Phenylobacterium montanum: one gene and its partner. The main gene of each other region encodes a partner of the protein of the gene in region 2 in a complex. Links are inferred from orthologs where the notes say so. Each region holds a gene or a part of one and is shown on either strand. Other genes may lie near its edges.

Evidence for each region.
Region 1: the proteins of KCG34_RS22700 (region 2) and xseA are in contact, whole or in part, in a cryo-EM structure (PDB 8TXR), measured with the Escherichia coli proteins. The link is inferred for Phenylobacterium montanum from one-to-one orthologs.

What each region holds. Positions count from the first base shown.
Region 1 is NZ_CP073078.1:4,231,807-4,246,753, forward strand. Bases 1,387-4,235 are described here. They hold xseA (exodeoxyribonuclease VII large subunit), read right to left. Parts: upstream 3,613-4,235; coding sequence 2,161-3,612; downstream 1,387-2,160. Other genes in these bases: KCG34_RS19330 (carotenoid oxygenase family protein), read left to right, coding at 1,387-2,164; KCG34_RS19340 (cupredoxin domain-containing protein), read left to right, coding at 3,724-4,235. Outside these bases: KCG34_RS19320 (glyoxalase superfamily protein), read left to right, coding at 1-103; KCG34_RS19325 (TetR/AcrR family transcriptional regulator), read right to left, coding at 81-689; more of KCG34_RS19330, read left to right, coding at 773-1,386; more of KCG34_RS19340, read left to right, coding at 4,236-4,347; KCG34_RS19345 (putative bifunctional diguanylate cyclase/phosphodiesterase), read left to right, coding at 4,349-6,694; KCG34_RS19350 (hypothetical protein), read left to right, coding at 6,708-7,946; KCG34_RS19355 (hypothetical protein), read left to right, coding at 8,059-8,439; purD (phosphoribosylamine--glycine ligase), read left to right, coding at 8,499-9,773; KCG34_RS19365 (phosphotransferase), read left to right, coding at 9,858-10,928; lpxK (tetraacyldisaccharide 4'-kinase), read right to left, coding at 10,884-11,912; KCG34_RS19375 (3-deoxy-D-manno-octulosonic acid transferase), read right to left, coding at 11,909-13,174; KCG34_RS19380 (lysophospholipid acyltransferase family protein), read right to left, coding at 13,171-13,872; KCG34_RS19385 (ABC transporter ATP-binding protein), read right to left, coding at 13,869-14,947. UniProt on the Escherichia coli protein: Bidirectionally degrades single-stranded DNA into large acid-insoluble oligonucleotides, which are then degraded further into small acid-soluble oligonucleotides.
Region 2 is NZ_CP073078.1:4,947,821-4,962,737, reverse strand. Bases 4,371-7,189 are described here. They hold KCG34_RS22700 (exodeoxyribonuclease VII small subunit), read right to left. Parts: upstream 5,992-7,189; coding sequence 5,749-5,991; downstream 4,371-5,748. Other genes in these bases: KCG34_RS26200 (ankyrin repeat domain-containing protein), read left to right, coding at 6,711-7,189; KCG34_RS22695 (GrpB family protein), read left to right, coding at 6,078-6,632; KCG34_RS22705 (polyprenyl synthetase family protein), read right to left, coding at 4,854-5,741; dxs (1-deoxy-D-xylulose-5-phosphate synthase), read right to left, coding at 4,371-4,816. Outside these bases: flagellar basal-body rod protein FlgF, read left to right, coding at 1-474; flagellar basal-body rod protein FlgG, read left to right, coding at 486-1,274; flagellar basal body P-ring formation chaperone FlgA, read left to right, coding at 1,280-2,053; flagellar basal body L-ring protein FlgH, read left to right, coding at 2,068-2,811; more of dxs, read right to left, coding at 2,903-4,370; more of KCG34_RS26200, read left to right, coding at 7,190-7,190; KCG34_RS22685 (hypothetical protein), read right to left, coding at 7,790-8,098; KCG34_RS22680 (histidine phosphatase family protein), read right to left, coding at 8,336-9,028; KCG34_RS22675 (histone deacetylase family protein), read right to left, coding at 9,032-9,952; KCG34_RS22670 (GNAT family N-acetyltransferase), read left to right, coding at 10,015-10,548; KCG34_RS22665 (vWA domain-containing protein), read left to right, coding at 10,662-11,861; KCG34_RS22660 (TetR/AcrR family transcriptional regulator), read left to right, coding at 11,858-12,526; KCG34_RS22655 (acyl-CoA thioesterase), read right to left, coding at 12,756-13,169; grxD (Grx4 family monothiol glutaredoxin), read right to left, coding at 13,178-13,519; KCG34_RS22645 (aldo/keto reductase), read right to left, coding at 13,593-14,492; KCG34_RS22640 (BolA/IbaG family iron-sulfur metabolism protein), read right to left, coding at 14,500-14,742; KCG34_RS22635 (family 16 glycosylhydrolase), read right to left, coding at 14,871-14,917. UniProt on the Escherichia coli protein: Bidirectionally degrades single-stranded DNA into large acid-insoluble oligonucleotides, which are then degraded further into small acid-soluble oligonucleotides.

The DNA of each region.
Region 1 (14,947 bases), 720 kb from region 2 along the record:
GAGCAATCTGCGGCAGAACGTGCGCGCCCTGATCGCGCCCACCGGCGCCAGCATAGACGCCAAGGGGCGGCCTGACGGGATCATGACCCTGCGCCGGGCCTGACCCCCCGCGCAAGGGCGCCGGACAATGCGCGCCGCACGGCGTCGAAATCGACATCGTCAGCGAACTTGCTGCTCAGCCTCAGCATGACCAGGCCATGCAGGGCGGCCCAGAAGGCGTGGGCCAGCACGATCGGGTCGCCCGCGATACGGCCCTCGGCCATCAACAGCTCGATATGGGCGGTCATGGTCTTCTTGGCGCGCAACAGCGCGCGCACCAGGTCGGGATAGTCGCCCTCGGTCGGCTGGCTGAGGTCGAACATCAGCCCATAGGCCGCCGGCTGTTCCAGGGCGAAGCGGACATAGGCGTCGCTGGCCGCGGCGGCGCGCTCGTCCGCCGTGCCGGGCTTGGCGAACGCCGTCTCCAGCGCCTCGGAGAAGCGGTCGAAGCCGCGCGCGCGGACCGCGGCCAGCATCTCGTCCTTGTCCTTGAAGTAGCGATAGGGGGTCATGGCGCTGACCCCCAGCTCGCCCGCCAGCTGGCGCAGGGACACCGCCTCCAGGCCCTTCTCTGCGAACAGTCGCTCGGCTGCGTCGATCAGCCGTTCGCGGAAATCGGCGATCTCGGCCTCGCTCAGCACCTTGGGCATCGGCTCTCCTGAAAGTGACTTGCATCTTCTATAGTCTTACGATATAAATTTACATCGTATATTTATCTATAGGGAGTCCGGCCATGGACGGATCGGTGACCACGAACCCCTTCCTGCGCGGCAACTACGCCCCGGTGCGCAGCGAGGACGATTTCGAGCTGAAGATCACGGGCGAGATCCCCGCGGGCCTGGCCGGCAGCCTCTATCGCACCGGCCCCAACCCGCAGTTCGAGCCCGACAGCGACTATCACTGGTTCGTCGGCGACGGCATGGTGCACGGCTTCCACGTCGATGCGGGCAAGGTCCGCTACCTGAACCGCTATGTGCGCACGCCCAAGTGGAAGCTGGAGAACGAGCACGGCCGGCGCCTGTTCAATACCTGGGGCGACCCGCGCAAAACCGATCCCCTGGCCATGGGCCAGGACGGCGGGGTCGCCAACACCAACATCCTCTGGCACGGCGGCAAGCTGTTGGCCCTGGAGGAGGCGCATCCGGCCACGGCCATGGACCCGATCACCCTGGAGACCACCGGCTATGTCGACCTGGGCGGTAAGGTCACCGCCCACCCCAAGATCGACCCCGACACCGGCGAGATGGTGTTCTTCGCCTATATGGACGAAGCCATGCCGTTCTCGAACAAGGTCAGCTACGGCGTGGCCGACGCGGCGGGGCGGCTTGTGCGGCGCGAGACCTTCGAGGCGCCCTATTGCAGCATGATCCACGACTTCCTGGTCACCGAGCACTATGTGCTGTTCCCGGTGCTGCCCCTGACCGGCGACTTCGCCCGGGCCATGGCCGGCGGGCCGGCCTTCGCCTGGGAGCCGGACAAGGGCGCCTATGTGGGGGTGATGCGGCGCGACGCCAGCGTGGACACCATCCGCTGGTTCCATACCGAGGCCAACTACGTCTTCCACCCGATGAACGCGTGGGAAGAGGACGGCCGCATCGTCGCCGACGTCATGCAGTACGAGCGTGCGCCGCTGTTCCCGGACGTGAATGGCGAGCGGGGCGACAACGCCGCAGCCCGCATGGCCCGATGGACCTTCGACCTGTCGGGCGCCAGCGACCACATCAAGCGCGACTATATCGACGACCTGCCGGGCGAGTTCCCCCGCTTCGACGAACGCCGAGCCGGGCTCTCCTATCGTCATGGCTGGTGGGCGGGCCAGACCGCGCGCAATGGCGAAATCCGTCCCGACGCCATCGCCCACCTGGACCTTGCGACCGGCAAGCGCAGCGTGTTCGAACTGCCGTTCGGCGATGCGACGTCCGAGCCGGTGTTCGTGCCGCGCTCAGCCTCGGCTGAGGAGGGCGATGGCTGGCTGCTGGCCGTGGCCTATCGCGCGCCAGTGGACCGCAGCGAGCTTCTGGTGTTCGAGGCCCAGGACGTAGCGGCGGGGCCGATCGCGACGGCCCAGGTTCCCCGCCGCGTGCCCTTCGGCTTCCACGGGAATTGGCGGTCGGCCCAGGGCTAGAACAGATCGCCCTGCTGCGTGGCGGCCGCCGGCTTCTTCGCTGGCGGCTTGCGCGCGGGCGGGGCCGCTCCGCCTTCGCCGTCGATCACCGCCTCGCGGGTCCCATCGGCGAAGGTCAGGCGGACCTGTTCGCCGGACTGGAGCACGGCTGCCGAGCGCGCGAGGGCGCCATCCGCCCGGTTGACCCGGGCGAAGCCGCGCGCCAGGGGGCCGTCGGGATTGAATGAGACGCGCAGCTTGTCGAGCGCCGTCAGTTGCTCGGCGGCGCGTTCGAGGCGGCGGATGACGGCGGGCGGCATGCGGCCCGAGAACTCGGCCAAGCGCTCAGCCTTCTGCGCCTGGGGTCTCAGCAGCAGCCCGGGCGAGAGCCGGCCAGCCACCCGGACCAGGTCCCGCTCGTGCGCGGCCGCGTTTCGCTCCAGCCCCGCGCCCAGTCGCCCGGCGGCGAGGTCGAAGCGCTGCTGCGCCAGGGCCAGGATGTCGGCGGGCCTGGGCAGGCCGCGCGCAGCGGCGGCCAGGCGGTTGCGCAAGGTCTCCCTCAGCCGCTCCATCGAGCGGGTCAGGCGGCTGTCGCGGTCGGCGACGGCGGCGCGCAGCTCGGCCAGCACCGGGGTCGCCATCTCGGCTGCGGCGGTGGGGGTGGGGGCCCTGCGGTCGGAGACGAAGTCGATCAGGGTGGTGTCGGTCTCGTGCCCCACGGCCGAGATCAACGGGATCTCGCTTGCGGCCGCCGCCCGGGCCAGGGCCTCGTCATTGAAGGCCCAGAGGTCTTCCACCGAGCCGCCGCCGCGCGCCACGATCAACACGTCCGGCCGCGGGACCGGCCCATCCGAGCCCATGGCGTTGAAGCCGGCTATGGCCGCGGCCACCTGCCGCGCCGCCTGGTCGCCCTGCACCACCACCGGCCAGACCAGCACATGGCAGGGCCAGCGGTCGCGGATGCGGTGCAGGATGTCGCGGATCACCGCGCCCGTAGGGCTGGTGATCACGCCCACAACCGCCGGGCTGGCCGGCAGGGGCCGCTTGCGCTCGGGTGCGAACAGGCCCTCGGCGGCCAGCCTGGCCTTCAGCTTTTCCAGCTGAGCCAGGAGCGCGCCGATGCCCGCCGGCTCCATGGTCTCGATGACGATCTGGTACTTGGACGAGGCCGGGTATGTGGTGATCTTGCCGGTGACGATCACCTCCAGACCCTGCTGCGGCTGGACCGCCAGGCCGCGCACCTGGCCCTTCCAAACCACCCCGTCGATCGAGGCGCGCTCGTCCTTGATCGTCAGGTAGCAATGGCCGGAGGCGTGGCGCGTGACCTTGGACAGTTCGCCCCTCAGGCGGACAAAGCCGTAGGTCTCCTCCAGGGTGCGCTTGAGCGCGAAGGCCAGCTCCGAGACGGAATAGGCCTTGGCGTTGCCGTCGCTCTCGGCGGCTGGGGCGGGATGGGGATCGTCGGTCAGGCTCACCGGGCCAAGATAGGGTATTCGACCGAGTCTGAAAGCCCGCCGTCGCTCTGCTCGGTCTCGCTGATTTTACTTGGAATTCACTCGGCGCGGTTAACCCTTGCGGACATGCGCGCCCTTTTCGCCCTTGCCGCGTGGCTGCTGGCCGCCGGCGCCGCCTCCGCCGCCGACCTGACGGTCCAGGTCAAGACGACCGCCGGCGCGCCGGTGGCCGACGCCGTGGTGACGGTCTATCCGCAGGCGGGCGCGGCCCCCTTAAGCGCCAACCACTTCGACTGGCCCATGCGGGTCAGCCAGCAGAACATCCAGTTCCATCCCTTCGTGCTGATCGCGCCTGTGGGGGCCACAGTGGCCTTTCCCAACCTCGATAAGGTGCGCCACCACGTCTATTCCTTCTCGGCGACCCATCCGTTCGAGCTGAAGCTCTACGGCTCGGACCAGGAGCGCAGCGTGCGCTTCGACAAGGCCGGGGTGATCGCGCTGGGCTGCAATATCCACGATCAGATGGTCGCCTTCGTCAAGGTGGTCGACACCCCCTATGCGGCCAAGACCGACGCCAGCGGCATGGTGACCTTGCACGATCTGCCGGCCGGGGCGGCGACATTGAAGCTCTGGAGGCCCTATCTGCACGCGCCGGGCAACGAGGTCAGCCGCACCGTAAGCGTGGGCCATGGGACCGAGGCCTTCGCCATCGACGTGCGCCAGCCCCCGGCCATGCACAACATGTACTGACATGCTGGCCTTCCGTCGCCTGCGCACCAAGCTGACGGTGCTTTATGCCGGCCTGTTCGCCCTGGGGCTCCTGCTCGCCTCGGCCGAGGTCTATTCGGCGATTTCCGACAACGCCCAGCGCGTCGTGCGCGGCGAACTGGCGGCCAGCGGCACCGTGTTCGACCGCATCTGGGCCCTGCGCACGGCCCAGCTCGAGAACGGCGCAGGACTGTTGTCCCGCGACTTCGGCTTCCGCTCGGCCATCGCCACCCACGATGCGGCGACGATCAGCTCGGCGCTGGAAAATCTGCGCGTGCGCCTCGGCGCCGACACCGCCTTCGTCATCGGCGCGGATGGCGGCAGCCTCGCCGGCGGGGACGGCGGAGCCTTTTCCAGCCTGACCCCGGCGACCCTGGCCGGGATCGAGGGCGATGATGCGGTGGCCGGCGTGTTCGTCATGCACGGCGAACCCTACCAGGCGATTTCCGCTCCGGTCCTTGCGCCCCTGCCCATGGGCTGGGTCGTGTTCGCCCAACGGCTCGATCGAGACCAGATGAACGCCCTGGAAAAGCTCTCGGCCATCCCGCTCGACGCCTCGGTCCTGGCTCGCGCGCCCGGCGGCGCCTGGGGCGAAGCAGGTCATCCGCGAGACGCCAAGGCGCAGGCGACGGTGGGCCGTTTCATCGAGGCGACCCTCAAGGCGAGCCACGCCAGCCCAGGCAAGCTGGACACGGCGGCCGGCGACAGCATGGCCCTGGTCAAGCCGCTGCACAGCTTCGACCCCGGCGCGCCGATCGTCCTGATGCTGCGCTATCCCATGGCCCGGGCCATGGCCCCCTATCACCCATTGCTGGGCGCGCTCGGCCTGATCGGCCTGGCCGGCTTGGCGCTCCTGATCGCCGGCAGCTGGGCCTTGGCGCGCGGCGTGACGCGGCCTCTTTCCGATCTGGAGCAGGCCGCTCATCGCCTGCAGCGCGGCGAGGCGGCGAGCGTCACCGTCACCGCCCGCGACGAGATCGGCCGCCTGGCCGAGGGCTTCAACAGCATGGCCGCCGAGATCGGCGAGCGCGAGCGGCGCATCACCCACATGGCGCTGCACGACGGCGATACCGACCTGCCCAATCGGGAGGCACTGGCGCGCGATATCGCAGCCCTGGCCGAGCGCGCGCGCGCCGAGCGGATCTATGTCGCGGCCCTCGGCGTCGATCGCCTGACCCATGTGCGCGGCGCCATCGGCCATGCCCTGTTCGGCGAGATGATGCGTGAGCTGGGCGCGCGCCTGGCCAGGCTGGCGCCCGAGACCCGGCCCGCCCGCCTGACCACCGCCATTCTCGGCGTGGCTTTCGAGGCTGAGAGCCGCGAGGCCGCCATGGCCCGGGCCGAAGCGCTGCGCGAGGCGCTGGAAGAGCCCCTGCGCCTGGCCGAGAACGTGGTCGACGTCAGCCTGACCCTGGGCCTCGCACCCTATGCAGAGGACGCCGACCGGGTCGCTTCGCCGATCGACCGGGCCAATATCGCCGTCGACCAGGCCCGCTCAGCCAAACGGGCGGCCATGGCCTTCGACGCCAAGGCCTATGGCGACCCCGCCGCCAACCTGTCGCTGATGAGCGAGATGCGCGCCTCGATCGAGGCCGGCCACATGGCGCTCTACCATCAGCCCAAGTTCGACCTGCGCCGCCGCGGGGTGACGGGAACCGAGGCCCTGGTGCGCTGGATCCACCCGACCCGCGGCTTTCTGCCGCCCGACCGCTTCATCGGCATGGCCGAGGAGACCGGCCACATCCGCGCCCTGACCGAATGGGTTCTGGCCCAGGCGGTGCGTGATCAGAAGGCCATGGCCGCCGCCGGCCACGAGCTTGCGGTCTCAGTCAACGTCTCCGGCCGCCTGCTGGGCGACCTCGCCTTCGCCGAGGCGGCGCTCGAACTGGTGGCTGGCGCCTGCGGCGACATTTGCTTCGAGATCACCGAGACGGCGGTGGTGGAGAACCCGGAGCTGGCCCTGGCGGTGATCGACCGTTTCACCGCCGCGGGCGTCGCCGTCTCCATCGACGACTACGGCACCGGCCTCTCGTCCCTGGCCTATCTGAAGCAGATCCGCGCGGGCGAACTGAAGATCGACAAGTCGTTCGTCTTCGCCATGGGCGAAAGCCAGCGCGACGCGCTGCTGGTCCGCTCGACCATCGACCTGGCCCACGGCCTCGGCATGAAGGTCACCGCCGAAGGCATCGAGACCGAGGCGGCCCTGGCTCTGCTCACCGGCATGGGCTGCGACCTGGCCCAGGGCTACCTGATCGCAAAACCGATGCCGCTCAATGGCTTGTTGAACTTTCTCAGCGAGGATGCCGAGGTCTTGAAATCCCGCGCCTAGAAAGGGAGCGGCCTTGTCCATTCGCTTGCTCGCCGTCCTCGTACTGGCGTCGGCCCCGACCGCGGCGTTGGCGCAGTCGCAAGCCGGCCTGGCGCAGCTGATCGCGCCCCAGACCTTTTCCGCCTACCTCGACCTGCGCGCCACCGCCAGTGACGGGGAGAAGTCCTGGCTGGACGGCGGCTTCGGCAAGACCCGCTATGGCGGCGAGGGCGCCCGGCTCAGTGTCGGGGAGGCGGCCATAGCCTGGAACCCCTATTTGACCAGCAACCTGGATGCGGTGGTCGAGGGCGAGATCCAGCCTGACCACGACCACGGCGCGCGTATCGGCGAGGCCTTCGTGCGCTATCGCCCCTTGCCGATCGACGGCGTCCACATCGCCGTCCGCGCCGGCCTGTTCTATCCGCCGATCTCGCAGGAGCACGAGGGCCTGTTCTGGACCCCGGCCGAAACCATCACCCCCTCGGCGATCAACAGCTGGGTGGGCGAGGAGGTCAAGGTGGTCGGCTTCGAGGTCTCGGCCAGGAAGGCGTTCGGCGAGCGCGAGATCGGCGCCACTGCGGCGGTGTTCGGCTTCAACGACACCTCGGGCACGCTCCTGGCCACCCGCGGCTGGGCTCTGGACGACGTCAAGACCAACGCCAGCGGGCGCTATCGCCTGCCCCCGTTGGCCGACTTCATGGAATACGTCCAGGCGGAAGTGACCAATCCGGTGCGCAGCCTCGATGGCCGCGCGGGCGCCTATGGCCGGCTGGATTTCAAGCCGACGGCGCGTCTCAGCCTGGACGCGGTGTTCTACGACAACCTCGGCGACCTGAGATCGTTTCGAAAGCTGCAATGGGCCTGGGACACTCGCTTCCTGGGCCTCGGCGCCACCTTCGCCATCGACGACAACACGCGCCTGATGGGCCAGGCCATGATCGGCGATACCCGCATGGGCTATGGCGATCCCTGGGTGAACACCGGCTTTTCGTCGGCCTATCTGATGGCGACCCGATGGTTTGGCGAGGACTCGGTCAGCGGGCGGATCGATGTCTTCAGCACCAAGAACCGCACCGATCCCGAATACGGCCTGACCCAGGAGCACGGCTGGGCGATCACCGCCGACTACAAAAGAAAGCTCGGCCGCCATCTGACCGGCCTGGTCGAAATGCTGCACGTGGAATCCGATCGCCCGGCCCGCACCGACATCCTCAGCGAGCCGGCGCAGCAGACCCAGACCGTGGTCCAGGCGGCGCTGAGGCTCGCCTACTAGGCGGTCCCGGCCCGGTGTCTGTCACGTATCGAAATACGATGTGACCGGATCAACGCCCCACGGCCGAGCTCGGGTCTTGATTCCAGAGCGCTATGATCTGATATGGGCCGCAATGAGAAATTGGCTGAAATCCCTGGCGGTCGTCGCCGCCGTCGTCGCCATTCCGGGCCTGGTGTCCGCGGACGTGGACACGGTGACCGGCGCGTGGGCGGTCAAGGGCAAGGTCGAAGGCTATCCGGTCCAGGTGCGCTGCGAGTTCGAGCGCCAGGGCGAGGGCCTGGCCGGCCTGTGCCGCGACGGCGACGCCAGCGGCGAGGCCCATGTGCTGACCGAGAGCGGGGTAAAGGGTGATCACGTCTCGTGGACCTATCACCGCCGTTTCCTGTTCAAGACCTACCGCGCTCAATATGATGGCGTGGTCAATGGCGCCTCCATGACCGGCACGATTTCGGTCGCCGGCTACACCGGCCCCTTCACCGCCACCCGGCAATAGCCCCACCCTTCAGCCCAGCCTCTTGACGTTGCGCCCGTCCGGCGCGACAGGGCGGCCCCATGAACATTCTCCTCGTCGGTTCGGGCGGCCGCGAGCACGCCCTGGCCTGGAAGATCCAGCAGTCCCCGCTTCTGAAGCGGCTGGTCTGCGCCCCCGGCAACCCTGGCATGGCCGCCCTGGCCGAGACCCGGAACCTCAAGGCGACAGACGTGCCGGGGCTTATGGCCCTGGCCCAGGAGATCGCCGCCGACCTGGTGGTGATCGGCCCCGAGGTCTCGGTGGAGGCTGGCCTAGCCGACGCCCTGGAGGCCGCCGGCATTCCCTGCTTCGGCCCGACCAAGGCCGCCGGCCAGCTTGAATCCTCCAAGGCCTTCACCAAGGCCTTTTGCGACCGTCACAAGCTGCCGACCGCCACCTATGGCGTGTTCGACAAGGCCGCCCCGGCCAAGGCCTTCCTCGACCGCTTCGAGGCGCCCTATGTGATCAAAGCCGACGGCCTGGCCGCCGGCAAGGGCGTCGTGATCGCCGAGAGCCGCGAGGCCGCCGAGGCCGCGATCGACGACATGCTGGGCGGCGGCTTCGGCGCGGCCGGGGCCCGGGTGGTGATCGAGGAGTTTCTCGAGGGCGAGATCGCCTCGCTGTTCGCCCTGTCGGACGGCAAGACTTGCATCCTGTTCGGCGGCGCCCAGGACCACAAGCGCGCCTATGACGGCGACGAGGGCCCCAACACCGGCGGCATGGGAACCTATGCCCCGACCCCGGTGCTGTCCGATGCGGTGGTCGAGGCCGCCCGCACGCGCCTGATCGAACCGGCCCTGGCTGGTATCGCGGCCGAGGGCGCGCCCTATCGCGGCGTGATCTTCTGCGAGATGATGATCACCAGGGACGGCCCCAAGCTGGTGGAGTTCAACGTCCGCTTCGGTGATCCGGAGTGCCAGGTCCTGATGCTGCGCCTGGAGAGCGACCTCGTCCCCTATCTCGTCGCCTGCGCCAAGGGCGCCCTGGGCGGGATGCCGAAGCCGGTCTGGCGTGACGAGGCCGCCATGTGCGTGGTGCTGGCGGCCAAGGGCTATCCCGCTGCGCCGGAGACCGGGACGGTGATCGGCGGCGCCGAGTCCTATCTGGGCGAGGGCGTGGTGGTGTTCCACGCCGGCACCGCCCGCAACGGCCATGGCGAGCTGGTCGCGGCCGGCGGGCGGGTGCTGAACGTCTGCGCCCACGCCAAGACCCTGGCCGAGGCCAGGGCCCGCGCCTATTCGGCGATCGAGCACCGCATCGACTGGCCCGGCGGCTTCCACCGCACCGACATCGGCTGGCGGGCCCTGGGGCGGTAGCCCTCCCGCTGCGTCCGGCGCTTTGCAGCCCGCCTCGCCCTCGCTAAAGTCGAAATTCAAACGAGCGTAAGAGGGATGGACGCGATGGCCGACGACACCGCCGAACAGCAGCGCGAGCAGCTGAACACGGGCACCAAGCCGGTCGCCGAAAGCCACCGCTTCGACGAGGCCCGGCTGCTGGCCTGGATGCAGGCCAATGTCGAGGGCTTCGAAGGCCCGCTGGAGGTGCGCCAGTTCAAGGGCGGCCAGTCCAATCCCACCTACCAGCTGGTCACGCCGGGCAAGAAGTACGTCATGCGACGCAAGCCGCCGGGCAAGCTCTTGCCCTCGGCCCACGCGGTCGATCGCGAATTCCGGGTGATCTCGGCCCTCTATCCCACCGGCTTCCCGGTGGCGCGGCCCTACGGCCTGTGCGTCGACGACGAGGTCATCGGCACCATGTTCTACGTCATGGACATGGTCGAGGGGCGGATCCTCTGGGATCAGACCCTGCCGAGCTATCAGCCGGCCGAGCGCCACGCCCTGTTCATGGCCAAGATCAGGACCCTGGCCGACCTGCACAACACCGACTACCAGGCCGTGGGCCTGGAGGGTTTCGGCAAGCCCGGCAACTATTTCGCCCGCCAGATCGACCGCTGGTCCAAGCAGTACAAGGCCTCCGAAACGGTCCATCTGGAGTCGATCGAGCGATTGATCGAGTGGCTGCCCAAGACCACACCCGCCGACGACCAGACCACCATCGTCCACGGCGACTATCGCCTGGACAACATGGTCATGCACCCGACCGAGCCGCGGGTGATCGCAGTCTTGGACTGGGAGCTCTCGACCCTGGGCAATCCGCTGGCCGACTTCACCTATCTGCTGATGAACTGGGTCAACGGGGCGATATCGACCCTGCCGGACCTGAAGGGCCACGGCATCCCAACCATGGACGAGGCGGTCGCCGAATACTGCCGCCTGACCGGCCGAGACGGCCTGCCGGACCTGAACTGGTACATGGCCTACAACATGTTCCGGCTGGCCGGCATCTGCCAGGGCATCGTCGGCCGGGTGCGCGACGGCACCGCCAACAGTCCCCAGGCCGCGGCCATGGCCGAGCGCGTGCCGCTGCTAGGCGAGGCCGCCTGGGAATACGCCAAGAAGGCTGGGGCGTAGCAGGGCCTTTAGCGCCGCCTCGTCCTCGAACCGCGCCCGGACCGGCCAAGCGACCGCCTTGGCGCGCCAGTCCGGCGGCAGGCGCGCCCAGTCCTTTTCCGTGGTGACCAGGCCGGCGCCCAGCTCGGTGGCGCGACGCTCCAAAAAGCGCAGGGTGTCGGCGCCATAGGCGGCATGGTCGGGCAGGGGAACGAAGTCGGCCAGGTCGCAGCCGGCGGCGAGCAGGGCGCGCTCGACCTTCCAGGGTTTGCCCACGCCGGCGAAGCCGAGCTGGCGGCCCCTAGGCGGCGGCGCGGCAGGCTCCAGCCGTGCGGTCAGCACCGGCTTTCCCTGGAACAGCGCCAAAAGCTCAGGGTCGGGCGCATCGAGGCTGGCGGGCAGCAGCACGATAACAGCGTCCGCCCGCGCCAGGCCCGGGGCCAGTGGCTCGCGCATCGGCCCGGCGGGGAACACGGCCCCGTCGCCGAACGGCCATTCCCCGTCGCGGGTCTCGCCATCGACCACCACCAGCGACAGAGCCTTCTTCAGGCTGGGGTTCTGGTGGCCGTCGTCCATCACGATCGCCTGGGCGCCAGCCGCCTTGGCCGCCACCGCGCCGGCGACGCGGTCGCGGGCGATCCAGAACGGCCCGTCGCCGGCCAGCATCAGGGGCTCGTCGCCGACCGCGGCGGCGTCGTGCCGGGCGGGATCGACCTCGATAGGCCCGGCGAGGCTGCCGCCATGGCCGCGCGACAGGCCGGCGGCCTCCACGCCGTCCGCCCGCAGCAGGCGCAGAATCTCGCGCACCACCGGCGTCTTGCCGGTTCCGCCGACGGTCAGGTTGCCGACGCAGATCACCGGCAGGCCCGCATCGACCGGCTGGGCTCGGCGGATGCGCCGCGCCGTCGCCCAGGCCCAGATCCAGGATGCTGGCTTGAGCAGGGCGCGCAGCACCGGGGCGGAGTTGTCACGCGCATACCACCAGCGCGGCGTGGCGAGCCTCATGGCAGCAACTCCACCACCCGCCCCAGCGCCGCCCGCGCCTCGACGTCCCGCGCCTGGGCATAGGCCCAAGCCCGCCCGGCTCGCGCGGCCAGGGCCGGGTCGCCGGGCAGGGCCGCGCTCATGACGGCGCCGAGTTCGCTGGCTTCGATCAGGGCGCAGCCGTCGACGGCGATCAGTTCGGCATAGGCGGTGGCCCAGTTCTCGACCTGGCCACCGGAGACAAACGGGCAGTCCAGCCTGGCCGGCTCCAGCGGATTGTGCCCGCCGACGCCGCTTACAAAGCCGCCGCCGATCACCGCCAGCCGCGCCAGGCGGAACCACAGGCCGAGTTCGCCCAGGGTGTCGGCGACGTGGACGCTGACCGCGTTGAGGCCCTGGCCTGCACTGCGAAGGGAGACGGCGCCCAGGCGCGCCTCAGCCAAGGCCGCGATCTGGGGACCGCGCTCGGGATGGCGGGGAACGATCACCAGCAAGGCTTCGGGCGCTGCGATCTCGGCGAAGGCCCCCAGCACCAGCTCATCCTCGCCGGGGTGCGTGCTGGCGGCGAGGATCAACGGCCTGCCGCCAATCTCAGTGCGCAGGGCGTCCAGCGCCGCGGGGTCGACCGGCAACGCCTCAGCGCCGAATTTGAGATCGGCCAGGCCCGCAACCTTGGCGCCCAGGCGCTCCAGCCGCGCCGCCGCCGTCGCGTCCTGGGCCAGGACGAGGTCGAAGGCGCCGAACAATGCTCGGGCGGAGCGCGGCAGGCGCGACCAGCTGCGGGCGCTGTCTTCCGACAGCTTCGCCGACAGCAGGGCCATGCGCGCGCCCCGCCGCTTCGTCTCCAGCAACAGGTTCGGCCACAGCTCGCTCTCGACCCGCACCGCCAGGTCGGGCCGCCAGTGATCCAGGAAGCGCGCAACCGCCGCCGGCCCATCGATCGGCGCATAGTGATGGATCGCGCCCGCCGGCAATCGCCGCGCGAGCAACTCGGCCGAGGTGCGGGTGCCCGAGGTGACCAGCACAGTCGCGTCGGGTCGGCGCGTGCGGAAGGCTTCGACCAGGGGCAGAAGGGACAGGCTCTCGCCGACGCTGGCGCCGTGCAGCCAGGCGAGCGGCCCTGGCGGACGGGCGACCGAGGCGCGGCCCAGCCGCTCGCCCAGGCGCGCCGGATCCTCCTTGCCGCGCCGTGCGCGTCCTTGCAGCAGGCGCGGGGCCAGGGGTTCGATCAGGCCCGTCAGGCCGGCATAGAGGGCCAGCGGCAGGGGCCCGCCCTGGCTCAAACCTGGCTCCCGGCCAGGATCGCCTCGGCCTTGTTCTGCGCCGCGATCAGACGCGCCTGCCAGTCGGCGCGGGTGGCCTCGCGCGTGGCCTCGTCGGTGGCTGCCGGAGCATAGAGCGGCCCGTCGAACACCACGCAACCGCGGCCGAAGGGCACGGGGACGCGCGCCTTGTCCCAGCTCTTGAACTGTATGGCGGGTGTGGCGGCGAGGCCGAACAGCACCACCGGGACCTTGGCCGCCTGGGCCATGATCACCGTGCCCTCGGGCATCACCTGGTTGGGGCCGCGCGGGCCGTCGGGGGTGATGGCGATCAGGCCGCCGTCGCGCATGAAGCGCAGGGCCTGGCGGAAAGCGGCCGCACCGCCCTTGTCGGCGTCCTTGCCCTTCTTGGCCGCCGAGCCGCGGATCGAGGGAAAGCCCAGGCGTTCGACCGTGCGCGCGGTCAGCTCCCCGTCGCGAGAGGCCGAGATGATCACCCGCCGCGGTTTGTGCTTCAGCACCCGCCGGCAGACCACCGCCATGGTGATGCGCCCGTGCCAGAAGGCGCCGATAGCGCCCTGGTCCGAGGCGACCATGGAATCCACCCCTGCCCGGTCCTCGAACCGCCAGCGGGTGGTCTCGAGCGCGAAGTTCACATAGCCGGTCAGGATCCAGGAGATGGCGCTCTGCACCAGCGGATGGCGGACGAAGGAGCTCACTCGGCCGCCTCCGGCGTGGATTCCAGGTCCTGGGCCTTGGCCAGGCGCGCATAGAGGCCGCCGGCGCGCACCAGTTCGTTGTGCGTGCCGGTCTCCACCACCCTGCCGCGGTCGATGACATAGATGCGGTCGGCGTTCTTCACCGTCGATAGGCGGTGGGCGATCAGAAGCGTGGTGCGGCCGGCCATCAGCCGCTCCAGGGCCGCCTGCACCTGGGCCTCGCTCTCGGTATCGAGGGCGCTGGTGGCCTCATCGAGCAGCAGGATCGGGGCGTTCTTCAGGAAGGCGCGGGCGATCGCGATACGCTGGCGCTGGCCGCCGGAGAGGCGCGCCCCGGCCTCGCCCACCGGGGTGTCGTAGCCCTTGGGCAGGGACAGGATGAAGTCGTGCGCCGCGGCCTGCTGGGCGGCGGATTCGATCTCGGCCTGGCTGGCCTCGGGATTGGGATAGGCGATGTTGGCGCGGATCGTGTCGTCGAACAGGAACGGCTCCTGGGTGACCAGGGCGATGTGATGGCGCAGGCTCGCCAGGGTCAGGCTGCGCACGTCGCGCCCGTCCAGGGTGACCGCGCCGGCGGTCACGTCATAGAAGCGCGGGATCAGGTTCAGGATGGTGCTCTTGCCGCCGCCCGACGGGCCGACCAGGGCCACGGTCTCGCCGCGGCGGGCTTCGAGGGAAACTCCATGAAGAGCCTGCTCATCCGCGCCATAGCTGAAATCGACGGTTTCGAACCGGAGATGAAATTCGCCCCCCTGCAGCGGCGCAGCGCTCGGCGCATCCCTAATCTCTGGCTCCACGTCGAGCGCGGCGAACAGCCTGGCCGCCGCCGTAAGCCCCTCGCTGAACACGGTCTGCAGGTTCGCTAGCTGTCGCAGGGACTGGGAGGCCATGCTGAGCGCGCCCAGGAAGGCGACCAGGGCGCCGACGCTGATATGGCCGCCCAACGCGCGCCAACCGGCATAGGCCAAAACTCCCGCCGTAATCAGCGTCATCAACGCTTCGGTGGCCGGCGCCGCCGTGGCGCGGGCGTTGGCGCCCTTGATCAGATGTTCCTGACGGCGGTCGATCACTGCCG
Region 2 (14,917 bases):
CAGACCGCCAGCGGGGTGGAGTACACCCGCGACGGCCGCTTCACCCTGGACGCCCAGGGCCAGCTGACCACCCAGTCCGGCAACCCGGTGCTGGACCCCAACGGCGCGCCGATCAGCATCAACAGCGCCAACGGGCCCGTGACCATCGGTCGCGACGGCACCATCACCCAAAAGGCCCCCGGTCAGGCCCAGAGCCAGGTCACGGGCAAGATCGGCGTCGTAAACTTCGACAGCCTGTCCCAGCTCTCCAAGGCCGGCGACGGGCTCTACGCCAACACCACCAACCAGACCCCGCAGCCGGCGACCAGCGCGACGGTGCAGCAGGGCATGCTGGAAGCCTCGAACGTGCAGCCGATCGTGCAGATCACCGACCTGATCCGCATCCAGCGCGCCTACGAGGCCGTCAGCCAGATGATCAGCAATACGTCCGACCTGTCCAAGTCCGCCATCCAGCGGCTTGGCGCGGTTCAATAGGAGATTAGGCCATGATGGCTTTGCGCACTGCGGCGACGGGCATGGCGGCCCAGCAGCTGAACGTGGAGGTGATCTCCAACAACATCGCCAACATGAACACCGTCGGCTACAAGAAGCAGCGGGCCGAGTTCGCCGACCTGTTGTATCTCGATGTCGAGCGGCCCGGCTCGCAGTCCTCGGACACCGGCACCATCGTGCCGACCGGCGTCCAGATCGGCGCCGGCGTCAAGGCCGGCTCGGTCTATCGCATCGACACCCAGGGCTCGCCGACCGCGACCGGCAACAACCTCGATGTGGCCATCGACGGCCAGGGCTATTTCCAGATCCTCTTGCCCTCGGGCGAAACCGCCTACAGCCGCGCCGGCAATTTCTCGATGAACGCCCAGGGCCAGCTGGTCACCCAGGACGGCTACCAGGTGATCCCGCAGATCGCCATCCCGCAGGGCTCGACCAACATCACCATCTCGCAGTCAGGCCAGGTGCAGGTGACGGCGGCGGGGGCCAAGGCCCCGACCGTGGTCGGCACCATCCAGCTGGCCACCTTCCTGAACCCGGCGGGCCTTGAGGCCAACGGCAACAACCTGTTCACCGAGACCAGCGCCTCGGGCGCGCCGACCGTGGGCGTGCCCGGCGTCCAGGGGGTCGGCACCCTGATGCAGGGCTACACCGAAAGCTCCAACGTCGACCCGGTGACCGAGATCAGCGCCCTGATCGTGGCCCAGCGCGCCTACGAGATGAACTCCAAGGTCATCACCAGCGCCGACCAGATGCTGTCGACCACCTCGCAAATGAAGACCTGACCTAGATGAGCCAGCGCATCCTCTCCTTCCTGGCCGGCGCCGCCATCGCCCTTGCGGCGGCGAGCGCGGCCCTGGCCGGCGAGCCGGTCAGCCTGAGACCCGATGTGGCCAGCGGCCGCACGGTGACCCTGGGCGACCTGTTCGAGGGCGCCGGCGCGGCCGGCGAGGTTATGGTCGGCTATGGCGCCCCTGCCGGCCAGTCGGCGGTGCTCGACGCCGGCGAGGTGCAGGCCATCGCCCGCCAGCACGGGCTGGATTGGGCCAACCCGCAGGGCCTGCGCCGCATCGTGGTGCGCAGCGACATGGCCGGCGATCCGTCCCGCGGCGCGCCCGCCGGAAAGATGATCGACGCCCTGACCTGGGCCCGCAACATCGCCGCCGGCGAGATCATCCAGCCGACCGACCTGACCTACGCCAAGGTCCCGTCCTTCTCCGCCCCCGGCGACATGCCGCGCGACGCCGACGCCCTGATCGGCAAGGCCGCGCGGCGGCCCCTGCGCGCCGGCTCGGCCGCCGCCATGCACGACGCCGCCGCCGCCGAGGTGATCAAGCGCGACGATGTGGTGCAGGTGAGCTACCAGGCCGACGGCATCAGCCTGATCCTCACCGGCAAGGCCATGGCCGCCGCCCATGCGGGCGAGCCCGTGGCCGTGATGAACACCGTCTCCAAGAAGGTGCTGCAGGCCATCGCCATCGGCCCCGACCAGGCCGTGGTCGGCCCCGCCGCCGAGCAGTACCGCGCCGCCTTCCCCTCCTCCCAGCAATTCGCAGCCCGCTGAAAGGTCAGCCCGCCATGCGCCGCCTCGTGATCGTCGCCCTGCTCGCCGCCGTCGCCCCGCTGGGCGCCTGCACCTCGGTGAAGACCGCCCTGAACGGTCCCAAGATGTCGCCGATGAACTATCCCTCGGCCCTGGTCCCCGCCGACCAGCAGGTGCTGTCCCTGGCTTCGGCGCGCGATCCGGCGCCCCAGCCCGCCTCGGCCAACTCGCTGTGGCGCACCGGCGCGCGCCAGTTCTTCCATGACCAGCGCGCCGCCCGCGTCGGCGACATCATCACCGTGCTGGTGAACATCAACGACAGCGCCAACATCTCCAACGCCACCGCCGCGACCAAGACCAGCACCAACAAGGCCGGGATCACCAATTTCCTCGGCCTGGAATCCACCCTCGGCAAGGTGCTGCCCAAGGCCTTCGACCCGGGCAACGCCATCAACACCAACACCAGCCTGGCGGCCAACGGCACTGGCACGATCACGCGCCAGGACCAGATCACCCTGACCATCGCAGCGGTGGTGACCCAGGTGCTGCCCAACGGCAACATGATCATCCAGGGCCGCCAGCAGGTGAAGACCAACAACGACATGCGCGAGCTGACCGTGTCGGGGATCATGCGGCCGGAGGACATCTCCTCGTCCAACACCATCCTGCACACCCAGCTGGCCGAGGCGCGGATCAGCTACGGCGGCCAGGGCGACCTGGCGGCAGTGCAGAAGACCTCGGGCGGCACGGCCCTGCTGCAGAAGTTCTCGCCGTTCTAAACGAAAAGGCCCCTCCTCCAGCCTGGAGGAAGGGCCTCAATTCGACGATGCCCGCCGCCTGGGCAAATTCTGCCTGGGCGGCTCTCGGCAGTTAAGCCCTCAATCCGGCCTTGGCCGTATCGACGCCCAGGGCCCTCAGGGCCGCGCGGGCGATGCCGTCGGCGTCGAGGCCAGCCTGGATGTACATCAGGTCCGGCTTGTCCTGGTCCTGGAAGATGTCCGGCAGGGTCAGGGTGCGGATCTTCAGTCCGCTGTCCAGCGCGCCGCGATCGGCCAGCATGTGCAGCACGAAGGCGCCGAAGCCGCCCACCGAGCCTTCCTCGACCGTGATCAGCGCCTCGTGCTCGCGGGCCAGGCGCAGGATCAGGTCCTCGTCCAGCGGCTTGGCGAAGCGGGCGTCGGCCACCGTGGTCGAAATGCCGCGGGCGGCCAGCAGGTCTGCGGCGCGCAGGGATTCCTGCAGGCGGGTGCCGAAGGAGAGGATGGCGACCGTATTGCCTTCGCGGACCACGCGGCCCTTGCCGATCTGCAGGATCTCGGCCTTGTCGGGGATGCCGACGCCGGTGCCTTCGCCACGCGGATAGCGCACCGCGCTGGGGCGATCGTCGATATCGGCGGCGGTGGCCACCATGTGGGTCAGCTCGGCCTCGTCGGCCGCGCCCATGATCACGAAGCCCGGCAGGGCGCCCAGATAGCCGACGTCGAAGCTGCCGGCGTGGGTCGGACCGTCGGCGCCCACCAGGCCCGCGCGGTCGATGGCGAAGCGCACCGGCAGGTGCTGGATCGCCACGTCATGCACCACCTGGTCGTAGCCGCGCTGCAGGAAGGTGGAATAGATGGCCGCGAACGGCTTCATGCCGTCGGCCGCCAGGCCCGCGGCGAAGGTCACCGCGTGCTGCTCGGCGATGCCCACGTCGAAGGCGCGGTCGGGGAAGCGGTCGGCGAACATGTCGACGCTGGTGCCGGAGGGCATGGCCGCGGTGATGGCGACGATGCGCTTGTCCTTCTCGCCCTGGCGGACCAGCTCGGCGCCGAACACCTTCTGGTAGCTGGGGGCGTTGGCAGGGACCTTCGACTGCTGGCCGGTGACCACGTCGAACTTGACCACGCCGTGGTACTTGTCGGCGGCGTTCTCGGCCGGGGCGTAGCCATGGCCCTTCTGGGTGACCACATGGACGAGGACCGGCTTGTCGGTCATCTCGTGCACGTTCTTCAGCACCGGAACCAGGTGCTCGAGATTGTGCCCGTCGATCGGGCCGACATAGTAGAAGCCCAGTTCCTCGAAGAAGGTGCCGCCGGTGACCATGCCGCGGCCGTACTCCTCGGCCTTGCGGGCGGCTTCCTTCAGCGGCTTGGGCAGGGCGCCGGCCACCTGGCGGCCGATCTTGCGCAGCGAGCGGTAGGCGCTGCCGGAAACCTGGCGGGCCAGATAGGCGCTCATGCCGCCGACCGGGGGCGCGATCGACATGTCGTTGTCGTTGAGGACCACGATCAGGTCCTTGGTCGCATGGGCGGCGTTGTTCATGGCCTCATAGGCCATGCCGGCGCTCATCGAGCCGTCGCCGATCACGGCGATGACCTTGTTCTTCTCCCCGCGCTGGTCGCGGGCGACAGCGAAGCCCAGAGCCGCCGAAATCGAGGTGGCCGCGTGGGCGGCGCCGAAGGGATCGTATTCGCTCTCGGCCCGCTTGGTGAAGCCCGACAGGCCCCCGCCCTGACGCAGGGTGCGGATGCGGTCGCGGCGGCCGGTGAGGATCTTGTGCGGATAGGCCTGGTGGCCGACGTCCCAGATCAGGATGTCCTTGGGCGTGTCGAACACGTGGTGCAGGGCCACGGTCAGTTCCACGACGCCCAGGCCGGCGCCCAGGTGGCCGCCCGTGACCGACACGGCCTGGATCGTCTCGGCCCGGACTTCATCAGCCAACTGACGCAGCTCGGTCAGGCCAAGCTTCTTCATGTCCGCAGGCGAATTGACGGTGTCGAGCAGGGGGGTCGTTGGAGCCATCGCGCTTCGGGCGCAACGGCCCGACCTTCCAAAAAAGTTAGTGGCGGCGATCTAGCACGAAATCGACGCTGTCCCGCAGGTATTTGGCGTCTGCGCCGAACATGTCCAGATGCGCCTTTGCCTGTGTCGCTAGCAAGTCCACCCGCTCGCGCGCTGCGTCAACCCCTAAGAGGGTGACGAAATTGACCTTTCCACGCCTTCCGTCCTTGCCCCCCGCCCGCTTTCCGAGCAGGTCCTCGTCGCCTTCCAGGTCCAGCGAATCATCGATGATCTGGTAGGCGAGGCCCAGATCCTGGGCGAACGCGGCCAGGGCCTGCCGGGCGTTTTCGCTCGCCCGCGCGAGAATCACCGGCACGTCGAAGGCGCAGGCGATCAGGGCGCCGGTCTTCATTCTCTGCATGCGGGCGATGGCGCCGAGGTCGCCGCCGACGCCGATTACGTCGATCATTTGTCCGCCCACCATGCCTTTGGCGCCACAGGCGAGTGCGAGCCTGCGCACAAGCTCCGCGCGTACAGCCCCATCCGGGTGGGTGTCGGGATGGGCCATGATCTCGAAACCCGCCGCCTGCAGGGCGTCGCCCGCCAGCACGGCGGTGGCCTCGTCATAGGCCCGGTGCACGGTCGGCCGGCCGCGGCGCAGGTCGTCGTCGTCCATGCAGGGCAGGTCGTCGTGCACCAGGCTGTAGGCGTGGATGCACTCGATGGCGCAGGCGGCGCGCAGCACCGGCCGCTCCTCGACCTGGAACATCCGCGCGGTCTCGATGGCGAAGAACGGGCGCATGCGCTTGCCGGGGCCGAGCGCCGCATAGCGCATGGCCTCGGTCAGGCGCTGCTCGGGGCCCTCCCCGCGCGGCAGGAGGGCGTCGAGGGCCACGGTGACCAGATCGGCGGCCTCGGCGATTCGCTGGGCGAGCGAGGCGTCCATGGCGGGCTTAGGTGAATTCGGCCGGCTCGGCGCCGGTGACGCCTTGCGGTCCGACGACGATCTTTTCGACCCGGAGACGAGCCGCCTCCAGCCGCTTTTCGCAGTGCGCCTTCAGCGCCGCGCCGCGCTCATACATCTCGATCGAGGCCTCCAGCGGGGCCTGGCCCGATTCGAGGGCGCCGACGATCTTCTCCAGTTCCGCCAGGGCCTGTTCGAAGCTCATGGCGGCGATGTCGGCGGTGTCGGGCATGTGTTCTTCAAAACCTGTGTGCTGGGTTAGCTTAGAGCCGGATCGGCGGTGGTGAAAACCCGGATTTCAGCGATTGGGAAGATGCGATGGAACGGTTTCGCCCGGCTTCGGAACAGGTTTCGGTCGAGCTCTGGCCGCACGATCCCGCCTGGGCGGTCCAGGCGGCAACCGAATCGGCCCGGCTGGCGGGCGTGTTGGGCGAGAACCTGATCACCGTCCACCACATCGGCTCGACCGCGATCCCCGGCATCAAGGCCAAGCCGATCGTCGATCTCTTGCCGATCGTGCGCGATCTCGCCGCCCTGGACGCCAAGGAGGCTGAGGTCGTCGCGCTCGGCTATGTCTGGCGCGGCGAATTCGGCCTGCCCGGCCGGCGCTTCTGCGTGCTCAGCGATGCGGAAACCGGGCGCCGGCTGTTCCATGTGCATTGCTGGCAGGCGGGCTCAGGCGAGATCGCCCGCCACCTCGCCTTCCGCGACTATCTGCGCGCCCACCCGGGCCAGGCCCTGGCCTACGAGGCGGAGAAGGAAAAGGCCGCCCGGATCGCCGCCCACGACATGCTGGCCTACAACGACGCCAAGTCCGACTGGATCCTGGCCTGCCAGAAGCGGGCGGAGGCGTGGTGGCCGGGCTTAGGATAGCGCGAGGTTCCCGGAACCGGACGTTCCGGAGGGTTGAGGAGGGTGGGGAGCCGCCGCGCCGATCGGCTATGGTCAAGCATGGAAGGTCTGCATCTCGCCGCATACAACGCTGACTTGCCAGCGATCCGCTCCCTCGCAGGGAGTGGCGCCAACCTGCGCGATGGGAGCGGATTTACGCCTCTCATGTGGTCATGCCTGCGCGGAGCGGTGGGCGATCAAGCCGTCGTAATAAGCGCGTTGATATCTGTCGGCGCGGACCCGAATGCGATCACGTTGAGCGGAGATTCCTCCTGTCTCATGCTTGCGGTTCAGAGCGGGTCTCTAGATGCGGTCAGGGCGATCGTGGATGGCGGAGCCCTGTTGGACCTGCCTGCAGATGGGGTCACGCCGCTCATGGTGGCCGCGAGGGCCGGTGATGAGGAGATCGCCACCTTTCTCTTGGAGCGTGGAGCCGACCCCGACTTGAGGTGCGGTCGGTTTACTGCTGCCGACTACGCTTCATATGGTGGGTTCGACCGATTGGCAGGGCGGCTTTCGCCCCTGTCTAAGGGCCGCTGAGGGTGGAAAGGAGACCCAACGTCGTCGGGCATTGACGGGTACCATGTTCACTGAAATGACAAGTCGAAACGAAGGCTGATCTCGAATGCGCAGTCGCCGGCGGGCATGAAAAAAATAGGCTCCCTATCGCTCACCGCTGTCATTTTGCTTGCAGCGGTTACGGCATGCCACGACTCGCCAACAATTACGTGGTCATCCAATCAGCCTTCGCCAGACGGTCGCTGGATAGCCACGGCGCGCAGTCAAATCATCGGAAACGTTGGCGGTGATTGGGACGAGACCCTGGTCGACCTCAAACAAAAAGGGCGGCCAGGACCATCGACAAACATTCTCACACTGTCCCACGAATACAGTACGATCTTACTCAGTATGACGTGGGAGACGCCAACTCGCTTGGTCATTAGCTTTCAGAAGAGCTCCAGACCTGGAGACCATGTGAGCGTCGATTTTCAAGCCGTGAGATGCGGGGACGTTGAGATTGTCTCCCGAAACTTATGACTGACCAATGGCCAAGCAGGTGGTGCCTGCGGGCTGGCTGCGTCGGCGACCACTTTGGGTCGGGTGCCGTCACCAGCATCCAGCCCGGAACTCACCGTTCGCTAGGCCGCCTTTCGCCAAACAGGAAAGACTGCGTTCCCTGTCGATGTCATGGCCTTGATCATTTCGCTGTGGTCGAAGGACGGGAGCGAAGTCAGGAAATCGACGACTGCCCCTTCGCCCGTCGCTCCCTGTGGAAAGGTGCAGGCCAACTGATCTTCATCGCCGAAAATCAGCCACCAGACATCCGCGCCCCATGGTCCGCTATCATTTGTCTCGATAGCGAGGCCGGATAGGTCAGCTTTGTTGATGCGTTTGATCTGGCCTTCGCCATCCGTGACGCTGATGCAGTCCCCATCTACCAGGGTCACCCATCTACTCTCGGGTTGCAGCCGGGCCGGCTTATTCTTGGACCATCCGAACATTCGCCACCCCCGCGCCTCACGCTGAAGCTACGCTTCGCGGCGGCGCTTCCGCAACGGGTCGCTCTCAACCGCCAGCTTCTGCGCCGAAACTCACCTTTAGCCTGCCTCGTCAGAGCCATACGATCTGGGTCCCAGCGTTCGCCGGGATCAGCGGAATTTGTTGTACGAATTCAAACAGAACCCTCACCGCACCAGGCGGCGGCGGCACCAGTAGCTGAGGCCGCCTTCGCTCTCGACGATCGTCCAGCCGATGCGCCGGAGGTAGCGGCGGATCATGGTGTTGAAGAAACCGTGGGCGACGATGACCACGTCGCCTTGGCGCGCCAGTTCGGTCATGCGCGCCGCCACGGCCTGGGCGCGGGCTTCGGCCTGCTTGCGGCTCTCCTGGCCCTCGTGGTGGTTCAGGAACCACCACCAGAAGCGGGCGATCACCCCCCAGACGGTGGGCGGCAGCCTCAGCCAGGATGGCCAGCGCGGCGGCGGCAGCGGGGCCTCGATCAGCGAGTCGTCGATTTCGAAGCCGCGGCCCTCGGTCAGGGCCTCCGCCGTTTCGACGGCGCGGATGCGGCTGGAGGAGAGCACCACCGCGGCCTTGCGCACTATGTCCATAAGGCTCGGTGGCGGAACCTGGCCTGGCTTCAGCCCCGTCTCCTCGTAGCGGCCCCACCAGGCGGCGTATTCCGCCGCGTTGAGCATGACCTTGCGCGAGACGTTCGGCCGGCCGTGACGCACGGTGATGATGGCGCCGGGCGCAGACTTGGCCTGGGCCACGTCCGGCGGAGCCAGATCCGGCTGAAAGGGGGCGGGCTGGGATGGGCCGTTCGGGTCCGTCGACATGTTCTGGGACTGGAGCGCAGCCGAGGCGAGCCGCTCCATGTCCTACCCCTCCCCAAGCGCGCGCACATGCGCCAGGGCGGACTGGCCCAGCGCCTCGAGGTCGTAGCCGCCTTCGAGCGAGGAGACAACCCGCCCGCCGCACCGTGCCCGGGCCACCTCGAGGATCGCGCGGGTGGCCCAGGCATAGTCCTCGGCCTCCAGCGCCTGCTCGGCCAGGGGATCGCGGGCGTGGGCGTCGAAGCCGGCCGAGATCATGACCAGGTCGGGGTCGAAGGCGTCGAGCGCCGGCATCAGCCCCTCGAAGGCCCGCCGCCAGACCGCCCGGTCGGACATGGGCGCGACGGTGGTGTTGAAAACATTGCCGACCCCGGTCTCGGACGGGGCTCCCGTGCCGGGATAGAGCGGCCACTGGTGGATCGAGGCGAAGAACAGGCTGGGATCGGCCTCGAAGGCCGCCTGGGTGCCGTTGCCGTGGTGCACGTCGAAATCCACCACCGCGACCTTAGCGTAGCCCAGGCCTTGCGCCACCCGCGCCGCCACGGCGACGTTGGAGAACAGGCAAAAGCCCATGGAGCGCTCGGGTTCGGCGTGGTGTCCGGGCGGGCGCACGGCGCAGAAGGCCCTGGTCCCCTCCCCCGCCGCCACGGCGCGCACGGCGGCGGCCACCCCGCCCGCGGCCCGGCGCGCGGCCAGCAGCGATCCCGGCGACATGCCGGTGTCGGGGTCCAGCTTGACGAAGCCGGTGGCGGGCGCGGCGGCGATGATCTCGTCGACATAGGCCTTGGGATGGACCAGCAGCAGGTCGGCCGCATCGACCTCGGGCGCCTCGCGCCGGTCGAGATCGAGGCCCGTGGCGTCGTCCAGGGCTCCCATCACCGACCGCAGCCGATCCGGCCGCTCGACGTGATTGCGGCCCGGCTCGTGGCCCAGCATGTCGGGGTGGGTGAACAGGATCAGGCTCATATTTCCAGTCTGCCTCAATTCGGCCGATTCCAAGAAGCCCCCGGCTGTGCGAAAGAGCCCGGATGAGCCAAGCCGCATCTATGACGCCCATCACCATCCGCAAGGCGACGCCGGAAGACGCTGAAACACTGACCGCGCTCGGCCGGGAAACCTTCGCCGACACCTTTGCCCACCTCTATCCGCCCGAGGACCTGGCCGCCTTCCAGGCCGAGGCGCACACGCCCGAGCGCTACGCCGCCTGGGCCGTCGACCCGGCCTTCGGCCTCTGGATCGCCGAGGCGGGCGGGCGGGCGATCGGCTACGCCCTGGCCGGGCCCTGCCATCTGCCGCACCCCGAGGTGACGGAGAGCTGCGGCGAACTCTGGCGCATCTATGTGCGCAAGCAGACGCAAGGGACCGGCCTCGGCAAGCGGCTGATGGAGACCGTGCTGGATTGGCTGGCCAAGCCCGGCCGCGACCTCTGGATCGGCGTCTGGTCGCAGAACCACAAGGCCCAGCAGCTCTACTACCGCTACGGCTTCGAGAAGGTCGGCGAATACGAGTTCCCGGTCGGCAAGACCCGGGACCACGAGTTCATCCTGCGCCGTCGGGGGTAGCGCGAGCGAACATCCTCCGCGCCGCACCCTATCGGCTTGATCCGCGCTGGACTTCGGAGCCGGCCGCGTTCAATCTTGTTCCAAACGAGCGTTCGAACGACCGGGACAGTCCCATGTTCATGAACTTCTTCACCGAGCTGCGCCAGGCCAAGGTGCCGGTGACGCTGCGGGAATATCTGATGCTGATGGAGGCGCTCGATCGCGACGTGATCGACCGCTCGGTGGACGATTTCTACTACCTCTCGCGCGCCGCCCTGGTGAAGGACGAGCGCAACCTGGACAAGTTCGACCGCGTCTTCGCCCACGTCTTCAAGGGCTTGGAGAAGATGAGCGACGGCGTCCTCTCCGACATCCCGGCCGAGTGGCTGAAGGCCCTGTCCGACAAGTTCCTCACCCCTGAGGAGCGCGAGCAGATCGAGGCCATGGGCGGCTTCGACAAGCTGATGGAGATGATCGCCGAGCAGATGCGCCGCCAGAAGGAAGAGGGCGACGACGGCGACGGCGATGAAGAGGGCAAGAAGGGCGGCGGCCGAGGCAAGGGCGGCCAGTCGCCCATCGGCGCCAATGGCTTCCATCCGGAAGGCATCCGCATCGGCCAGGACAAGGGCCGCCACGGCAAGGCGATCAAGGTCTGGGACAAGCGCGAGTACAAGAACCTCGACGACAGCGTCGAGCTGGGCACCCGCAACATCAAGGTCGCCCTGCGCCGCCTGCGGAAATTCGCCCGCCAGGGCCAGCCGGACGAGCTGGACATGGACGGCTCGATCAAGGAGACGGCCAACAAGGGCTATCTGGACGTGGTCATGCGGCCGGAGCGCCGCAACACCATCAAGGTCTTGCTGTTCTTCGACATCGGCGGCTCGATGGACAGCCACATCAAGCTCTGCGAGGAGCTGTTCTCGGCGGCCAGGACCGAGTTCAAGACCATGGAGTTCTATTACTTCCACAACTGCCTCTATGAGAGCGTGTGGAAGGACAATCGCCGGCGCAACGTCGAGAAGATGGACACCTGGGATGTGCTCCACAAGTACGGCCGCGACTACAAGATCATCTTCGTCGGCGACGCGACCATGAGCCCCTACGAGATCACCTATCCGGGCGGCTCGGTGGAGCATTGGAACGAGGAGGCCGGCGCGATCTGGCTGGACCGAGTCACGCAAATCTACGATAGCGTGGTCTGGCTCAACCCTACGGGCGAGCGCCATTGGGACTATACCCCCTCCATCGGTGTCATCCGCCAGATCATGAACGACCGCATGTACCCGCTGACCCTGGAAGGCCTGGACAAGGCCATGCGCGAGCTCGTGCGTTGAGCGACCCGCATCCGGCCGACCTGGACCACGAAGAGACCGATCAGGAGAGCCAGGCGGCGACCAAGAACCTGGTGTTCGCCGCCGCCGAGCGGCTGTTCGCCGTGCACGGCTTCCAGAAGGTCTCGGTGCGCGACATCACCGCCGAGGCCGGGGTCAACCTCGCCTCTGTGAACTACCACTTCCGCTCCAAGGACGCGCTGCTGCTGGACATCTTCCTGCGCCGCACCGCCGAGCTGAACCGGGCCCGTGCGCGGATGCTGCACGAGGCGGCCGACGCGCATCAGGGCAAGCCGCCGGTGCGCGCGATCCTGGAGGCGCTGATCGCCCCGCCGGTGCGCTGGCTGGATCCCAAGGGCGAGCGGCTGATCTCGCTGCAGTTCCTGATCCGGGCCAGGAGCGAAGGCACCGAGGAGATGCGCCAGGTGCTGCGCAACGACGTCTCGCACCTGAGGCGCTTTTCCGACGCGCTCTTGGCCGCCCGGCCGGACCTGCCCGCAGAAGAGGTCTATTGGCGGCTGCACTTCGTGCTCGGCATGATCCACAACAACCGCTTCGCCGAGTTCGACCGCCTCAACACCCTGTCGGATGGCCTGACCCGCGAGGACGACACCGAGGCCCTGATCCGGCGCATGCTGGACTTCGCCGAGGCCGGCTTCTCGCGCTGAATTTGCCGAAAAATTGATCTGGGTTCGCACAACCCATGGGCGTTCGCGCGCCTTATAGTCGGAGCCAGTCCGCGCGGAGGCTCCGCCATGAATAGCCGCTTCGAACAGCAACAGCCGCTCAGCAATTCCGGCTTCGTCCATTCGGACGCCCTGGAGCAGCACGTGGGGAAGCGGGTGACCGGGGCGCCTTCCCGGGCGACGCCCAGAGAAGGCGAGCAGAAGAAAGGACTTACCCGAACCGCTCCGCCATCCAGTCGGGAACCCTAGCGGGCCGCCGGCTTTCGGCGTCGATCAGGCACCAGTCCGAACTGGCTTGCGCACAGACCTCGCCGTCGGGGCCGTCGATGCGGACGTAGCGGATGAAGCGCGGGCCGCGGCGCGGGCCCACCCAGGTGCGCAGCTGCGCCGTCTCGCCCGGCAGCAGCGGGCGGCGATAGTCGATCTCGTGGCGCAGCACAACCCAGGCCCAGGCCGCCTGCTCGGCCTCGTTCATGCGCGACGACCAATGGCTGGTCGCCGCCTCCTGCACCCAGCGCAGATAGACGACATTGTTCACGTGGCCGTTGACGTCGAAGTCCTCGGCCGCGGGCTCGATGGAATAGGCGAAGACCTGCTGTCCTGCAGGCGGCTCGAGCGGCTTCACGCCGCGCTCTATGCGGCCAGCAGGCCCTTCTCGACCATGAAGGTCTTCAGCTCGCCCGACTGGAACATCTCGCGCACGATGTCCGAGCCGCCGACGAATTCGCCGGCGACATAGAGCTGGGGAATGGTCGGCCAGTCGCTGAAGGCCTTGATGCCCTGGCGCAGGGGCTCGCTCTGCAGCACGTCGACACCGGCGTACTCGACGCCCAGGTGATCCAGGATCTGCACCACCACGGCCGAGAAGCCGCAGCGCGGCTGGTCCGGCTCGCCCTTCATGAAAACCACCACCGGGTTTTCGGCCACGGTCCGGGCGATGAAGTCGTTCACCTTGTCGGCGATCTCGGGAGACAGGTCGGTCACGGCTGATGCTCCGCCGAATGAATAGGTCAAGTCGCCCCTCAGCTAGGGACCGGGGGGCGTCAGGTCAAGCTCTGCGCTGGCCGCCGGCCCCGCCGGCAGGACTGAAGCGGGCCATTTCGATCTGGGCCGCGACCCCGGGCGGCATGTCCTTTTCCACGACGGCCGCCAGGGCGGCGATCTTGTCGGGCCGGTCGGTGACGATCTGGATGGTGGCCAGCGACGGCTCGGTCAGGGCGTAGCAAAGGCAGATCGCCTCGGCCGACCAGCCGGGCGTGCGCTCCAGAAAGGCGTAGGTCCCGGCGCCGGCCAGAGGATTGGCGGCTCCCGGCTTGGGCCCGGCGGCGCCGCCGCGCTGGAAGCGGTCGGGATGGAAGTCGTAGCCGATGATGGCCATGTCCTGCGCGGTCGCGGCCTTCAGCCGCAGCCGCTCCTTCCAGCCCGAGATCAGGCTGAAGGGTGTGCAAAGGATGTCGAAGGCGCCGGTGGTGATGTAGGCGTCCATGGCGTCGTCCTGGCCGGCGACCCCCAGCCGACGCACCCGCCCGGTGGCGCGGAAATCCTTCAGCCGCCCCAGCGCATAGCCCGACAGCTCCTCGGAAAGGGGATCGTCCAGGATGATGGCGTCGAGATAGGAAAAGCCGGTCCGCGACAGGATCGCCTCGACATTGTGCTGCAGCCCTTCGGGGCTGAAGTCGCGCAGAGGCTGGCCGCTCAAGGGGTGGCTAGCGCCCAGCCGCCAGGCGAGGAAGACCAGGTTGCGCTCGATGGCGTGGATCGCCCGGGCCACCCCCTCGACGATCAGGGGGCTGCGGCCGGTGATCTCGAAGCAGTTGATGCCGTTTTCCAGCGCCGCATAGATGAGTTCCTCCCAGTCCTGGGCGCGGGTGCGAGCCTGGCTGTCCGCCAGCACCAGGGAGACGGATGAAACCACCGTCCCGGTCACCCCGAGCGGACGGTAGCGCATGGCCCGCTCAGCCCTTCGGCGGGGGCGCTGAGGTCTCCAGCGCCAAGGCGTGCAACTCGCCGCCGACCTTGCCCTTCAGCGCAGCGTAGACCAACTGGTGCTGACGCACGCGAGGCAGGCCGGAGAAGGCGGTGGAGCTGATCCGCGCCTTGTAGTGATCGCCATCGCCCGCCAGGTCGTCGATGGCGATCTCGGCGTCGGGGAAGGCCGCACGAAGCTCGGCTTCGAGGGCGGCGGCGGTCATGGGCATGGAGACTCGAATCCAACGCGAAGCAGGCGAGCCTGCATTTGAACACGGATCATGCTGCCGAAATATGGATAACGACTCGTTTCCGCGCTCCAGCGCCACCACCTTCACGAACCCGTGATCGCACCCCCTCAGATGATGTAGTGGCCGCTGATCGACAGGCTGGAAGCATGCACGC